One region of the Enterobacter sp. JS8-1 genome, then DNA from elsewhere that is predicted to be linked to it. Evidence: predicted binding sites of a transcription regulator. Region 1 holds the regulator's gene; each other region holds the start of a gene.
The links. The regulator sigma-54, encoded in region 1, starts transcription at its own class of promoters, with help from an activator protein. The targets are predictions, from matches to a motif close to GTTGGCACANNTTTCGCTNT.

Region 1 (3,280 bases):
GAGCGACCACTGACGATCATCAGCACCATGTTCCGTTTCTCCTCAGGACAACAGATGTGAAGGCCATCTCCCGGTTACGCATCATCCTGATTGCCTTCTGCTTCAGTGATAATCTGGAAGAGCTCTTCATCACTTTGCGCTGAACGCAGTCGACGGCAAATGGTTTTATCGGCCAGGCGTTTAGCGACCAGCGACAACGTATGCAGATGGGTCTTTGTCTGGTCTGCTGGCACCAGCAGCGCGAAGAGGAGATCGACGGGCTGGTTATCAATGGCATCAAAGGCGATGGGTGTTTCAAGCTGCACAAACACGCCGACGGCACGCAAGGTGTCTTCTTCGAGTTTGCCATGCGGGATCGCGATGCCGTTGCCGATGCCGGTACTGCCCATTTTTTCACGGGTCAGGATAGCTTCGAACACCACCTGTGGCGGCAGGCCCAGCTGTTTTGCGGCCAGTTCACTGATGATCTCCAGCGCACGTTTTTTGCTCTGGCAGTGAACCCCACTGCGGGTACATTCCTGGTTAAGGACATTGCTCAGTTGAAGAGCCGAATCGTTGTTCATCATAATTTCACCTAAGCGCTAACTGTACAAATGGCCTGTTGTGTCGCACAACAGGCCGTCCTGCACCCGTTAACTGCCCGGACAATTAGTGTTGTTTCAGTTTATCTTTATGTTTATTGAGCTGTCGCGCAAGCTTATCAATCAAGCCGTCGATAGCCGCGTACATGTCTTGCCCTTCCGCACTGGCATGGAGTTCACCCCCGTTAACGTGCAGGGTTGCATCCGAGATATGAGTCACTTTCTCCACTTTCAACACAATATAGACCTGATTGATCCTTTCGAAATACTGTTCGAGCTTCGCGAACTTCGTGTTCAGAAACTCGCGTAAAGCCTCAGTAATCTCGACGTTGTGTCCTGTGATATTGAGCTGCATAGTGTCTTCCTTATCGGTTGTGTCAAACCAGTTGTTTACGCTGGTTAGACGGCGGAATGGATAAAGACTCTCGATACTTCGCAACAGTACGACGTGCCACCATAATACCCTGGTCGGACAGCATGGTGGTTAACTTACTGTCACTCAGTGGCTTCGCGGGGTTCTCCGCGGCGATCAACTTCTTCACCAGTGCGCGAATGGCCGTTGACGAGGCTTCGCCGCCGCCTTCGGTATTCACATGACTGGAGAAGAAATACTTAAGCTCAAAAATACCGCGTGGACTGTGCAGATACTTCTGCGTGGTCACGCGAGAAATGGTTGATTCATGCATCTCGACGGCCTGGGCGATGTCCGCCAGTACCATCGGTTTCATAAACTCTTCGCCCTGCTCAAAAAAAGCCTGCTGTTGTTCAACAATACAGCGGCTCACGCGCAGCAGCGTGTCATTTCGACTCTCCAGACTTTTAATCAGCCAGCGTGCTTCCTGCAAATTGCTACGAATATATTGATTATCGGAGTCATTGCGCGCGCTGGTGCACATGGAGGCGTACTGCTGGTTGATTTGCAGGCGAGGAATGCTGTCTGAGTTCAGCTCAACTACCCAGCGACCGTTGTGTTTTCTGACTAACACATCCGGAATGACATATTCCGGTTCGCTGGTCTGGATCGACTGGCCGGGACGCGGATCGAGAGACTGGATCAGATTCACCGCTTCTTTCAGCACCTCTTCCTTCAGGCGCGTGACGCGCATCAGGGAGCGGAAATCGTGGTTAGCCAGCAGATCAAGATGATCGCTGATGATTAAGCGGGCTTCTTCAATCCACGGCGTCTCTTTGGCGAACTGCGACAGTTGGATCAGCAGGCAATCGCGGAGATCTTTCGCGGCCACACCGACCGGGTCGAAACGCTGAATGCGTTTTAGAACCGCTTCGATCTCTTCGAGTTCTATCTCGTCGTCGCCGATACTTTCCAGGATGTCGTCCAGGGTTACGGTTAAATAACCCGTATCGTCAACGGCATCGACAATCGAGGTCGCAATGGCGCGGTCGGTATCAGAGAAGGGGGTCAACTCCACTTGCCACATCAGGTAATCCTGTAGTGACTGGGTGGTTTCACCCTGATAAACCGGTAGCTCGTCATCCTGGTAGTCTGCACGCGTGCCGGAAGGGGTTCCGGCGGTGTAGATTTCATCCCAGCTGGCATCCAGCGGCAGCTCGTCCGGCATCTCTTTTTGTTCGAGCGCATCAGCGGTGTCGAGCGTTTCAGTGTCCTGCGTTTGCTGGGTTTCTACCTCGTCATGAAGATCGGTTTGCTCCAGCAACGGATTACTGTCCAGCGCCTGCTGGAGCTCCTGCTGGAGTTCTAACGTGGACAGCTGCAACAGACGAATCGCCTGCTGTAGCTGCGGCGTCATCGCCAGTTGTTGGCTGAGCCTTAATTGCAAACCTTGCTTCATGTTCAGAGCATTTTTCTCCGGTTCGGCGTTACGTTACCTCTACCCTATCAGAGTCTGAAGTCTTCCCCAAGGTACACGCGCTTAACATGCTCATCTTCGAGGATTTGCTGCGGTGTACCGTGGGCAATCAGATGGCCCTGGCTCACAATGTAGGCGCGTTCACAGACGGCCAGCGTTTCACGGACGTTGTGGTCGGTGATCAGCACGCCAAGCCCGCTGTCGCGCAGGTGTTCGATAATGCGTTTGATATCAATAACGGAGATCGGGTCAACGCCCGCGAAGGGTTCATCCAGCAGGATGAATTTCGGGTTGGCGGCCAGCGCACGTGCAATCTCGACACGACGACGCTCCCCCCCGGACAACGCCTGACCAAGACTGTCGCGAAGATGTTCGATATGAAACTCTTCCATCAGCTCGTTGGCGCGGTCGGTGCGCTGCTCGCTGGTCAGGTCGTCACGGATCTGCAGCACGGCCATCAGGTTGTCGTAGACGCTCAAACGACGAAAGATTGAGGCTTCCTGCGGCAGGTAGCCGATACCACGGCGCGCGCGCGCGTGCAGCGGCAGCAGGCTAATGTCTTCGTCATCAATGATGATGTTGCCAGCATCACGCGGCACAATGCCCACCACCATGTAGAAGGTAGTGGTTTTCCCTGCACCGTTAGGGCCAAGCAAACCCACAATTTCGCCGGAGTTGACGGTCAGGCTGACATCTTCGACGACACGGCGGCCCTTATACGCTTTCGCGAGGTTTTTTGCAGTTAATGTTGCCATAACGAATTAGTTACTCTTCTTTTGTGCCGGAGCCTGGCCTTTGCCTTTATCCTGCAGCTGCGATGGAACCAGCACGGTGGTGACGCGTTTGCCTTTCTCGCTGGAGGCCTGCATT
Region 2 (3,280 bases), 1.4 Mb from region 1:
CAGCGACATCCCGATGGCGGAGATCAGCGGTGCCAGTCGGGTGGAGTTTCGCAGGGGTTTATAGGCGATGCGTTCGATAGTCCAGCCATACACGCCCGTCACCACGATGGTGAACGCCAGCGTGCCCAGAATCAGCAGGGGAAACGACTCAAGACCGAAGAATGACAGCAGGGCCAGCCCGATGGCGCAGAGATAGGCCGAGATCATATACACTTCGCCATGGGCGAAGTTGATCATGCCAATGATGCCGTACACCATGGTGTAACCGATGGCGATTAAGCCGTAGACGGAGCCCAGCGTTAATCCGTTGATTAACTGTTGCAGGAAGAATGTACTCATCATCGCGCGCTCTTTTTATAGGCCGCACGACGCGTGCAGCCCGATGTGTATTCCGCGTCGGCAGGCGAACCTGCCGACGTTGAGCGTGACTCCGTCCCGTTACTGCACTTCCTTATATTTTCCCTTGTCGTCCCACTGATAAACCACGTAGTCAGACACTTTCAGATCGCCTTTGCTGTCCCAGGCTTTTTTGCCCATCACCGTGTCGACGGCGTTCGCTTTCAGCCACTCGCTGGCTTTGGCAGAGTCTTTGCCTCCGGTGGCCTTGAAGGCGGCGGCAATGGCCTGGACGGAGGCATAGGAGTAAAGGGTATAGCCTTCTGGTTCGAATTTACCGGCGCGGAATTTCTCAATCACCGCTTTACCATCCGGGATCAGTCGCGGATCTTTACCAAAGGTCATGTAGATACCGTTGGTGTACTGCGGGCCACCCGCGGCGGTGACCATCTCTTCATTGACGATACAGTCCCCTGAGAAGAATTTCGCCTGTACGCCCTGTTCACGCATCTGGCGCACCAGCGGGCCCGCTTCAGGGTGGCAGCCCCCGAAGAACACCACGTCCGGTTTTTGCGCGCCAATTTTCGTTACCAGCGCGTTAAAGTCTTTTTCCCCACGTGATAAGCCTTCATACATCACATCCTTCACGCCGCGTTTGGCAAGCGCCGCTTTGGTGGCGTCCGCCAACCCCTGACCGTAGGTGTCTTTATCGTGAATGATCACTACACGTTTGGCCTTCAGCTTATCGATGATGAAGTCGCTGGCGACTTGCCCCTGCTGATCGTCCCGGCCGCACATGCGGAACATATCGCTCATTCCGCGCTCGGTAATGAGGGGGTTAGTCGAACCGGGGGTGATGGCAATAATGCCCGCATCGCTATACACCTCGGAGGCGGGCATGGTGGAAGAGGAGCAGAAATGGCCGACAACCGCATTGACTTTGTCCTGGTCGACTAAACGGTTGGCGACGGCAACAGCCTGTTTAGGCTCGCAGGCATCATCTCCCTGAACCAGCTTAATTTTCTCACCGTTGATCCCTCCCGCGGCGTTAATGTCTTCTGCGGCCTGCGTTGCGCCATGCCAGTACTGATCGCCATAGGTGGCATTTGGGCCTGTAAACGGCCCGGCCACGCCAATCACAATATCGGCCTGGGCGGAAAATGCCGTCACCAGACAACCGGCTAACACAAGAGAAAGGGGACTTCTGATAAATTTCAGCGACATTATTGTGTTCCTTAGCAAAGAGGTTTTTGCACCACGGCGTCAACCCAAACGCCCTACGGCGCAGCCAATCTATAAATAAGATCGAGAACAACATGCACTAAACGAACAAAATCCAGGCCACATCCTGCTTAATACGGCGAGGTTTCCATGCGCAATTTGCGCGCAGAACATTAAGCAAAATCGTTGCCAGAATGGTTAACCCATTGACCGGGTTGCGACATAGTTGAGTATAGAGCGCCGATTTACGCTGCCTCGCGGGACGCACTGAAATTACAGCGGAGATCACATCTCGTTAACAACAAAGCCCATAAGTTGTGCAAGGGTCACGATTTGCACGTTTTTGCAGCAATAAAGACCTCAACTTCAGCCAGGAAAGGCGTACGATATGTGTTAGGATCTTTTCCTTTTTTTATCAGGAGTGTCAGCAATGACTGAAGGCCCATTAAATGAAAGCGAAATGGAGTGGCTGGAAGAGACGTTAATGTCTTACGGTCATGACGATGCGTCCGTGATTGACGTGTCCGAACTGGACGGCATGCTTACCGCAGTGCTTTCCGGCCCAAGGGTGGTTGAACCCGATGCCTGGCTGGTAGCGGTTTGGGGCGGCGAGAAGTACATTCCGCGCTGGAAAAACGATCGTGAAATGAACCGTTTTATCGATCTCTGCTTTAAGCATATGAACGACATTGCTGAGCGCCTGAGCGAGTATCCGGATCAGTTCGAGCCCATGTTTGGTTTTAACGACGTTGATGGCCAAAGCTACACCGTGGTTGAAGAGTGGTGCTATGGCTACATGCGCGGCGTGGCGCTGACCGACTGGTCGTCACTGCCTGACGAACTGAAAGCCGATCTGGATGTGATTGCGCTGCACGGGACGGAAGAGGGCAGCGAAAAGCTGGATGAACTGACCGAAGAGGAGTATACCGCCAGCATCGAGAGCATCCAGCCCGCGGCGCTGCGTTTATACAACTACTGGGTTGCTAACCCGCAGCAGCAGGAAACACAAAAACCGATTATTAACGGCACGAAGGTCGGGCGTAACGATCCTTGTCCGTGCGGCAGCGGGAAGAAGTTCAAGAGCTGTTGTTTGCATTAATAAAGAAAGGGGCTAATCGTAGCCCCTTTTTTATTACCCCACTTCCGGCAGCATTCCCGCTGCTATGAGGAACTGCACCAGAATAATCACCACGCCACAGGCAAACACGATGCACAGTAGCGGTTTACCCCCCGCCACGCGATAACCTTGCTGAGGATGCTGCTGACGGCTCTTCCATGCCAGCAGGGAAGGCAACAGCAGCGCGAGGACGGATAACGCCACACCCGCATAGCCAAGCGCCATCACAAAGCCACGCGGGTAAAACAGCGCAAAGGCCAGTGGCGGCAGGAAGGTAATTGCACCCGTTTGCAACCGTCCGGCAACGGTATTGCGGCGCTGGAACAGATCGGCCTGATAATCAAACAGGCCGAGCGCCACGCCCAAAAACGACGTCGCCAGCGCCAGGTCAGCGAACAAATGTACCGCCAGCTCGACGTGTGGAGAGGTCACCACCTCACGCAGCGCCATCAGGAAACCATTCAGGCCGGAATGCGCAGCCATTAAACCGATAAAGGTTGAGGAGTCAATGCTGCCCAGCGTGACCAGCTGCCAGAAGATGTAGGCGACCAGCGGAATCGCGCTGCCGATGATAAAGATGCGGCGTAGCTTGCGGGTATCGCCATT
Region 3 (3,280 bases), 2.0 Mb from region 1:
CGGTACAGGCTGCCGCCATCGGTTACTTCTGGGGGCTGGGGCTGTTTGGCTCAGGTATCAACTGGGTCTACGTCAGCATCGCGCAGTTTGGCGGCATGCCGGGGCCGGTTAACGTCTTCCTCGTTGTGCTGCTCGCCGCCTATCTCTCGCTCTATACCGGACTGTTCGCAGGGGTCCTCTCGCGTCTGTGGCCTAAAACCACCTGGCTGCGCGTCGCGATTGCCGCGCCGGTTGTCTGGCAAATTACCGAGTTCCTGCGCGGATGGGTGCTTACCGGCTTCCCGTGGCTGCAGTTCGGCTACAGTCAGATTGACGGCCCGCTGAAAGGGCTGGCACCGGTGATGGGCGTTGAAGCAATTAACTTCTTGTTGATGGTGGTCAGCGGCCTGCTGGTGCTGGCGCTGGTCACGCGCTGCTGGAAACCGCTGGCTGTGGCGCTGGTGCTGTTCGCTCTGCCCTTCCCGCTGCGCTATATCCAGTGGTTCACGCCTGAACCCGAGCGCGCCATGCAGGTCTCCATGGTGCAGGGGAATATCCCGCAGTCCATGAAGTGGGACGAAAAAGAGCTGCTGAATACGCTGAAGATCTACGCCAACGCCACCGAAGAGGTGATGGGTAAATCCCAGCTGATTATCTGGCCGGAGTCCGCCATTCCCGATCTGGAAATTAACCAGCAGCCGTTCCTCAACATGATGAACGATCTGCTTGTGGCGCGCGGCAGCACGCTGATTACCGGCATCGTTGATGCACGCCTGAATCAGCAAAACCGCTACGACACCTACAACACCATCATTACGCTCGGCAAAGACAGCGAATACAGCTACAACTCCACCGACCGGTACAATAAGAATCACCTGGTACCGTTTGGTGAGTTTGTCCCGCTGGAGTCGATTCTGCGCCCGCTGGCCCCGTTCTTTGACCTGCCGATGTCCTCTTTCAGCCGCGGTCCGTACGTTCAGCCTCAGCTGCACGCGCACGGTCTCGCCCTGACGGCGGCTATCTGCTACGAAATTATTCTCGGGGAACAGGTGCGCGATAACTTCCGCCCGGATACTGACTATCTGCTGACCATCTCCAACGATGCGTGGTTTGGTAAGTCTATCGGCCCGTGGCAGCACTTCCAGATGGCGCGCATGCGCTCCCTGGAGCTGGCGCGTCCGCTGCTGCGCAGCACCAATAACGGCATCACCGCTGTGATTGGTCCGCAGGGTGACATTCAGGCGATGATCCCGCAGTTCACCCGCGAGGTGCTGACCACTACAGTCACCCCAACCACCGGGCTGACGCCGTACGCGCGTACCGGCAACTGGCCGCTGTGGATTTTGACCACGCTGTTCGGCTTTGCCGCCGTGCTGATGAGTCTGCGTCAGCGTCGTAAATAATTTTACCTTCTGTTGCCGGGTGGCGGCTACGCCTTACCCGGCCTACATTTCGCTTCGTAGGTCGGGTAAGGCGTAGCCACCACCCGACAATACCCTCCAAACTCCCATTCTGGCACGCCTATTGCTTTGTTTATTCGCGCAAACGCAGTTTGGCTTAACGTGCAACCTTGTCGCACCAGCGTAGATCATCGGCAGCACCGAAACGGTGCAACGAAAGATTATTGCCTCTGAATGGTGCGGCGCGCTTCGCAAAAATAAACAATAACGCAGCAAAATCTTTACATTAAGCCAGACTAAATGTTAACAAGCTTGCATAACACTGCACTCGCATAGCGCGAGATATAACAACATCACAATGGGTATCAATGCGTCACTGGCGCTGATAAGAAAGGAGTTGGGTATGCAATTACGTAAACTGGCCACAGCAATGCTGGTTATGGGAATGTCTGCTGGCGTCGTTCACGCTGAAGATGCTCCGGCAGCAGGCAGCACTCTCGACAAGATTGCCAAAAACGGCGTCATCGTGGTCGGCCACCGTGAATCTTCTGTCCCGTTCTCTTACTACGACAACACGCAAAAAGTCGTAGGCTATTCACAGGATTACTCCAACGCCATCGTTGAAGCTGTGAAGAAAAAGCTGAACAAACCTGACCTGCAGGTGAAGCTGATCCCAATCACTTCACAGAACCGTATTCCACTGCTGCAAAACGGCACCTTTGATTTCGAGTGTGGCTCCACCACCAACAACCTTGAGCGTCAGAAACAGGCCGCCTTCTCCGACACTATCTTTGTCGTGGGCACCCGTCTTCTGACCAAGAAAGGCGGCGCAATCAAAGATTTTGCTGACCTGAAAGGCAAAGCGGTCGTTGTGACCTCCGGTACGACTTCCGAAGTGCTGCTGCACAAGCTGAACGACGAGAAGAAAATGGATATGCGCATCATCAGCGCGAAAGACCATGGCGACTCCTTCCGTACTCTGGAAAGCGGTCGTGCCGTCGCGTTTATGATGGATGACGCCCTGCTGGCGGGCGAACGGGCGAAAGCGAAGAAACCAGACAACTGGGAAATCGTGGGCACCGCGCAGTCGAAAGAAGCCTACGGTTGTATGCTGCGTAAAGACGATGCTGACTTCAAAAAGCTGATTGATGACACCATCGCGCAGGCACAGACATCCGGCGACGCGGAAAAATGGTTCGACAAATGGTTCAAGAACCCGATTCCACCAAAGAACCTCAACATGAACTTTGAACTGTCTGACGACATGAAAGCACTGTTCAAATCACCAAACGATAAAGCGCTTAACTAATTAGAACGACAGGGGCGGGATCTCCTGCCCTCTCGATTGTCGGGAAGCATGGACAGACTATACGTTGAGTGGTCGTTCCCCACTCAGCGTGAAAATGAGCTTCTCACCAATCTTCGAGGGTAGCGCTGCTACCCTTTTTTTTCTGGAGTTTATTATGTCAATTGACTGGAACTGGGGCATCTTTCTGCAACAAGCCCCGTTCGGCAACACCACCTATCTTGGCTGGCTGTGGAGCGGCTTTCAGGTCACCGTTGCGCTATCGATAACGGCGTGGATTATCGCGTTTCTTGTCGGTTCGCTGTTCGGTATTCTGCGCACCGTTCCCAATCGCTTTCTTTCAACACTCGGCACCTTGTACGTGGAACTGTTCCGCAACGTTCCGCTGATCGTGCAGTTCTTTACCTGGTATCTGGTCGTTCCGGAACTGCTGCCGGAAAATATCGGCATGTGGTTCAAGGCGGAACTGGATCCTAACGTTCAGTTCTTTGTCTCTTCCATGCTGTGCCTGGGGCTGTTCACCGCCGCGCGCGTTTGCGAACAGGTGCGTGCTGCCATCCAGTCACTGCCGCGCGGGCAAAAGAACGCGGCTCTG

Region 2: the regulator sigma-54 is predicted to act here: its motif matches at 1,732-1,751, upstream of ACOQH0_RS13920 (branched-chain amino acid ABC transporter substrate-binding protein).
Region 3: the regulator sigma-54 is predicted to act here: its motif matches at 1,491-1,510, upstream of ACOQH0_RS06410 (amino acid ABC transporter substrate-binding protein).

Annotation. Positions count from the first base shown of each region.
Region 1 is NZ_CP185805.1:4,275,798-4,279,077, reverse strand. Features, by position in the region: gene rapZ (RNase adapter RapZ) at 1-29, opposite strand, end outside; gene ptsN (PTS IIA-like nitrogen regulatory protein PtsN) at 75-566, opposite strand; gene hpf (ribosome hibernation promoting factor) at 649-936, opposite strand; gene rpoN (RNA polymerase factor sigma-54) at 959-2,392, opposite strand; gene lptB (LPS export ABC transporter ATP-binding protein) at 2,440-3,165, opposite strand; gene lptA (lipopolysaccharide ABC transporter substrate-binding protein LptA) at 3,172-3,280, opposite strand, start outside.
Region 2 is NZ_CP185805.1:2,925,108-2,928,387, reverse strand. Features, by position in the region: gene ACOQH0_RS13925 (ABC transporter permease subunit) at 1-339, opposite strand, end outside; gene ACOQH0_RS13920 (branched-chain amino acid ABC transporter substrate-binding protein) at 439-1,560, opposite strand; gene ACOQH0_RS13915 (YecA family protein) at 1,988-2,656, shown strand; gene tyrP (tyrosine transporter TyrP) at 2,690-3,280, opposite strand, start outside.
Region 3 is NZ_CP185805.1:1,364,532-1,367,811, reverse strand. Features, by position in the region: gene lnt (apolipoprotein N-acyltransferase) at 1-1,382, shown strand, start outside; gene ACOQH0_RS06410 (amino acid ABC transporter substrate-binding protein) at 1,783-2,688, shown strand; gene gltJ (glutamate/aspartate ABC transporter permease GltJ) at 2,843-3,280, shown strand, end outside.